Regions from separate parts of the Shewanella vaxholmensis genome, predicted to be linked through region 1. Evidence: riboswitches for the same ligand, from Rfam matches in the RefSeq annotation. Region 1 holds a riboswitch; the other holds the start of a gene.
The links. Region 1 has a riboswitch for cobalamin ahead of Q4Q46_RS10555 (TonB-dependent receptor). Riboswitches for the same ligand answer to the same signal wherever they lie in the genome.
Positions count from the first base shown of each region.

Region 2: linked by a shared signal. The riboswitch ahead of Q4Q46_RS02665 (ABC transporter ATP-binding protein) and the one ahead of Q4Q46_RS10555 (TonB-dependent receptor) in region 1 are both predicted to bind cobalamin.

Region 1 is NZ_JAUOEV010000010.1:41,899-45,053, forward strand. Features, by position in the region: gene Q4Q46_RS10555 (TonB-dependent receptor) at 1-1,268, opposite strand, end outside; cobalamin riboswitch at 1,378-1,610, opposite strand; gene Q4Q46_RS10560 (hypothetical protein) at 1,747-2,415, opposite strand; gene Q4Q46_RS10565 (RCC1 domain-containing protein) at 2,631-3,155, opposite strand, start outside.
Region 2 is NZ_JAUOEV010000002.1:123,699-126,853, reverse strand. Features, by position in the region: gene Q4Q46_RS02670 (histidine phosphatase family protein) at 248-973, shown strand; cobalamin riboswitch at 1,178-1,343, shown strand; gene Q4Q46_RS02665 (ABC transporter ATP-binding protein) at 1,444-2,337, shown strand; gene Q4Q46_RS02660 (FecCD family ABC transporter permease) at 2,306-3,155, shown strand, end outside.

The DNA of each region.
Region 1 (3,155 bases):
TAGAATCTGTGATCTGTATTAGGACGGTAGTTTAGGCCGAACTCGAATGCAGTAGCATCTTCATCTAAATCGATACCACTAGGATAAACTTTGCGATCGACTAACTCGTCGGTCACCCGCGCATATCGCCCACCCACAACATAACTTAGGGTATGACTTAATGGCACAGTGGCTTGTAAGTAAGCACTTTGTGTTTGCTGCACATTACTGCGCGCCATAGTGTCAAAATCAGCCTTACCACGGCTAATGTCTAAACCTGTGACTAGGTTTAGCTCACCTTGACGCGTACTGTAGTTAGCTAACGCTTTAGGACTAAACATCAACAGTGATCGCGTATTACGGCTCTGTCCCCAGTTCAATGATGACACTAAGGTATCGCTGTAATCTAAATCCGCCGCCAGCGCCCAGTTTTGATTGAGCTGATGCTGGTAACCCGTACGCGCCGCAGTGGTCATTTCGTGAGAATATTGCTTATCGTTCCCAGAGTCACGTGGGTTGTCTTTAAATTGATCTTTTGTAAGCGAGCCAGGATTTTCACGGTCATCATCGTAATAGCTGGTTTCAACGAAGAACGAGTCTGTGGCCGTTTTATATTGAATGCGGCCAAGAATAGAGCCGGTTTCGTTAGCATTATGTTTGCGATAGTTGTCACCTTGGTTGTAACTACCGGTGAAAAAGTAACGCCAATCTTTGTTGATCGCGCCAGACACATCACCGCGACCTTCATAGGTATCAAAGCTGCCGCCGGATAACTGTACGCTACCGCCGGTATTTTCAGGGGATTTAGTGACAATATTGATCACGCCGCCCACGGCTTGGTCACCATAAAGCACACCCGCACTACCCGATAAAATTTCGATGCGCTCGACTTGGTTAAGCGGAATGGCATTAAGACTAGGGGCAGCAATATCGATATTATTGAGGCGACGACCATCAAGTAAAATCAGCGTGTTATTCACAGCAGTGCTGGCGCTAAAGCCACGCATCGCAAAACTAGTACCGATGTTATTATCTGAAATTTGAATACCACTTTGACCGCGTAAAACCTCAGTCACACTAGTGGCACCGCTCATTTCAATCGCCGCAGCGTCAATCACATTCACATTCGCGGCAATATTTAACGGGGTATTGTCAGAGCGGCCGATCACGACAAGATGCTCGTCGACTTTCGCTGTGCTGCTAGCGTCAGCCGCCATAGCGGGCGCGATAACGGAAAAACTGCAAAGGCTACCGATCAGCAGCGCGATTTTGGTTGGATTTGTTCCCATTTTACCTTTAACTCCTGCAAGGAAAACGGGGCATTAGCGCCACGATACTGTTCATTCAGTAAAAGATACTGACAGTGACTATCGCATTTTGAGGTCTGCCCACCGAAATCTCAAAAACACCTTTAGGGCCGGTCTCCGGACTTAGGCTATGTTAATCCGTAAAAATAGAATTAACGCGAGACTGACCTTTAACATTCTGACTATCGGGTTCTGTCTTGAACACACCAATCAAACGCGGTCTTCTCTCACCTTTTACCGTTGCGGGGGCAGTGCCAGAATTTCACTGGCTTCCCGATTATCTCGCGGCTTTCGCACGCAAGCACCTCAGAAGGTTGACTAAAAATTTGATTCATAGGGTACAGCCATCAATAAAACAGCGATACTCCCTTAAGGCTCAGCACATTATAGAGCCTGAGCGCGCGCATTATAGACGTCTATACGGATGAAAGTCCATCAAACTCAAGCGAGCGTCTACAGCCTACTTCAAGGAGAATGGGACTAAAGTGGAAATAAAATCTTGGCTATTATCCGCCTGCAGCGGCGGTTTATCGGCAGAAAAAACGGCACCTCGCATCGACTTATGCAACAGATACAAATCTTTATTGCCACTAACAACCGTATAGTAGCCAATTTCCCCTTGAGGAGTTGAAGCATAGGCTTTGGAATTCAGTGCCGTCACACCGTGCATATTGGGCATGGCTGTACAGCCTAGAATGGCATGAAATCCAGCGTGCCCATCGACTTCGTTGTCACCGAGCTTCTGGTACACCACTTCGCCGTCACAGGTCGATTTATAGGTCTCGGCCATCGCATCTAAGAAGCGCTCAGGGCTAATACTCTCGGCCATATCCTTAAAACCCTGCACGCAAAATAGTGCACTCCACTGGGTTAATGCTTCCTGCTCAGGCACATATTCTGCCATAAACATGCCTGCTTGCTCCTCATGATAAGCCTGCTTCCAGCCCGCAGGCAGATTGAACCCTAATTGCTGACCAAATACCGGCAATACATGGGTATGAGCAGCGCCGCTTTCGCTCCGAGCTATATCTAATGTGGCTTGAACTGGCTCTGAGCCAATTAAGCTGCAGAGTAACAACACACTGGCACCTTGAAACAATCCAATAGGTGAACACAATGCTAATTTCATACTTATCATCCTTGTATCGCACTTATAACTAATACTAATTAATACGACATCATGAAATTGAACAGAAAACACCCAGCATTCTAGCGAATAACCCAGATTGAAAACAGTCAAAAGCTTAGATTAACTGCCACTTTGAAAGAAATAATCACTGTCACGGCTTGAATAACAGAGAAATACTCCGTTTATCTGCGCCGTGATGGTAAAAAAGGTTAGTGCTATTCGCTAAACAACCACATTTTTACTTCAGGTTTAGGCCTTTCCTGACTCAGAATCGCCTGCCGTTGCTCTGGCGTTTCGCATTGGATAACAGGGGTAAAATCCAGCGGCTTAATCACCAACGAATCGGCAGGCGGTACCGAAGATTTAGCGAACATCTCGTTATTCATCGACCAAGAGACCCATTCCCCCTTTTCACTGATCCCGACATAACCCTCACCCGCCCTCGCTAACCAAGTTAATCGCGGGATGCGTTCTATGAGCTTCTCGACATTTTCTAGGTTAGCCCTATAGCCTACTGGCACGACTTTGCCGTCAGGACGGGTGAATACAAATGATGCTGAACCTATGGTGATTTTGCTTCCCTCCTGCCAATATCGATTGAGGATCTCTTGGGCATAGTGAAAACCATATAGATAGGCGTAGTCACTGTCATCGACGAGGATTTGAGGTACGGCATTGTCACGCAGCAACAGAAATCCCGTGCCGACACTGACAATACTGTTCACGCCTTTAATATCCGT
Region 2 (3,155 bases), on a different contig from region 1:
GAGTTTATTTTTGGACATTTAAACGTATAGACGTCCATAATACGCGACTTATGATTGTCAGGGCAAGGTCAAAATTGACTGACGACAATTGAGTCCTATCAGCACTTTTCACCCAGTTTAACGGATCTTTTTTTAGGGCTAGTTGTTAGGCTATTTGCAGGGCTAGGGCGTAATTGAGTATATAGGACGACGGGTCTAATGTGGGTTTTCAACAAAATTTGCCATGAGTGATAGACATAGGAATACGATGAAACAAGTTCGATTGTTATTGTTACGCCACGGCGAGTGTGAAGGCGGCGCCATTTTACGCGGCCGTGTGGATGTGCCTTTAAGCGAAAAGGGCTGGCAGCAAATGTCGGCTGCTGTTGAGGCGCAGGCAAGTACCTGCAGCGCGATTTATAGTTCGACTTCACGCCGCTGCGGCGAATTTGCCCAAGCCTTTGCCGCCGAGCTGCATTCGACGGCGGTGCTGGTATCTGAGTCAAGGCCATTGCAGGCGCAGTTTTTGTCGGGTTTACAGGAAATCGACTTTGGCGATTGGGACGGTCGTCGGCTCGATGAGCTTTATCAGCAAGAGGGCGAACGCTTAGCGGCCTATTGGCAAAACCCTTGGCAAACACCGCCGCCCAATGGGGAAACTATGGCAAGCTTCGAGTCGCGGGTGAATGGCGCCATTGACCAGATACTCGCCGCCGAGTTTGAACGATTGACCGTCGACTCACATAACGCCGAGCTGGCTGTGGGAGCGGGTGTGAGCTTGAGTGCGGGCGAACTGGCTGCCAAAGTATGGGTCGTGACCCACGGCGGAGTGATCCGTCACTTAATGGCGCGCGCCCTTGGGGTTGAGCGGGCGGTGGGCTTTTACAGTCAACTCGATTTACCCGTGGCGGCCGTGGTGAGCATTAATGTGCTGCAAGATGAACACGGCGTTTGTTACTGGCGTTTAGATTGGCCGAGCGGGCGCTGCGAGTGATCCGCGTAGCCCTAAGGTGAAGATTTTTCTTATCTTACCAGCGTGATTGTCGATTGCCTATTAAGGTAAATATAGGATAATGCTTTTTCCTGACGTCCCCTGACGCACGCGGCCTTGCAAGGCTGGTGGCAGTGTACCGGATGACGTCACAGAAATAGGTGTTGGGAGTTTTTAGTCGTGCGAGGGTGTTCTGTGGCAACTATTGCCGAGGCACGCTGCAAAGGCTTGAAATCAATCTCAGCATAATAGGGAATCGGGGAGCTGCTCGTCAGTCAGCCCGAACTGTGCCCGCAACTGTGAGTGACTTTTTATATTGTTTTCAATACAAAAAGTGACGAGTCAGGAGACCTGCCTATTTCTGTTATCGCTGCGTGCAGCCTTAGTTCTCGAGCGGGTGACTCGAGGGAGCCGATGACAATGTGCACAACCTTTTTTAATTCAGGTTTGGACTCGCTAGGAGCACCGCGTTGGTGAAACTCTCTGCCATCCAAACGAGCCATGCTTTGAATGACAGCGACACTCGCCCATCAGCGAGCCAGACGGTCGCGCTCGATGTCAGCCAGTTAAGCTGGTGTATCGATGGCAAAACCATTCTTTCCAATATTAACTTTGCGCTGCCAACGGGGCAGATGCTGGGTTTGATTGGCCCTAACGGTGCGGGTAAGTCTAGCTTGCTACGCTGTTTGTATCGCTTTGTTCGCCCGACTCAGGGCAAAATTACCCTGTTTGATCAAGATATTGAGCGTTTATCGCCCAAGGCGTTTGCCTGCCGCGTCGCTGTAGTGCAGCAAGACACGCCGCACTATTTTGATTTAACCACAGAGCAATTGGTCAGCATGGGCTTAACACCGCATAAGGGCATGTTCGATACCAATTCGAGCTGTGATGGCGAGCGCATTGCCAAAGCCTTAGAGAAAGTCGGCCTCAGTCATAAAATGCATCAACAGTACGAGCACTTATCCGGCGGTGAAAAGCAGCGTGCCTTGATCGCCCGCGCCATAGTGCAGCAGCCGCAACTGCTGATCCTCGACGAGCCAACCAACCACCTCGATGTGCGTTATCAAATCCAAATCCTCGAATTAGTGCGTAGCCTTGGCATCAGCGTGATTGCCTCTATTCACGATCTTAATTTAGCCAGCGCTCTGTGCGACAGTTTGTTGTTGATCCATAACGGTGAAGTTAGCGCTATGGGCACACCAACCGAGGTATTAACCGAGGCGCGAATTGGCGATGTGTTCGGCGTGTGCGCTCAGGTATCGCCCCATCCACAACATAAAAAGCCCTTAATCAGCTATTTTTATGGCTACCATGATTCGACGCACAGCATGGCTGATGCTTTGGCTGAGCGAGGCGAGGGCGGATGATTCAGGGAGTAAACAGCATTTCATCTCACATTTGGGGCGTATCGTGACACCTTTGACGAGACAACAACTGATGCTGGTCGCATTAGGCATAATCACTTTGATAACCCCCATTGCCGCCACGAGTTTTGGCGCGGCGAACATCAGTTTTATGGATGTTATCCAAGTGTTTATCAATAAAATGGCCAACCTCACTCAGGCCAATGGCATGACGGAGCGCATCGTGATGGAGCTCAGACTGCCGCGCATTTTACTGGCCTTTGTGGCGGGTGCGGGCTTGTCCTTGGCGGGTAGTGTGTTGCAAACCGTGACCCGCAATCCGCTGGCTGACCCTTATTTGTTTGGCATTAGCTCAGGCGCGTCCTTTGGCGCTGTGGTGATGTTGACGTTATTCACGGGCTCTGGATTTTTTGAGAATGCGGGTATGGCGGCGAACTCGGGGATTTTTAGTGGTTCGGGCGCCTTGTCGGGTTTGCTTTGGTTTAGCTTGCCCTTCGGCGCTTTTATTGGCGCCAGTTTGTCGGTACTGATAGTGCTGGCCTTGTCTGGCCTTGGGCTCAATAGCCAAGTGGAGCGCATGTTGCTCTCAGGCGTGGCGACCTCCTTTATGTTCGGCGCGCTAACGAGTCTGCTGCTGTATTTCGCCAGTCCGCAGGCGACGGCTTCTGTGTTGTTTTGGAGTTTAGGCAGTTTCGCCAAGGCCAGTTGGTCCTTATTAGTGCTACCGACACTGGTGATTGGCGCGAGTTTGTTCATTATTTTAGGCATGAAACGGCAGATCATGGCGTTGCAGGCGGGGGATGAAACGGCGCATACCTTAG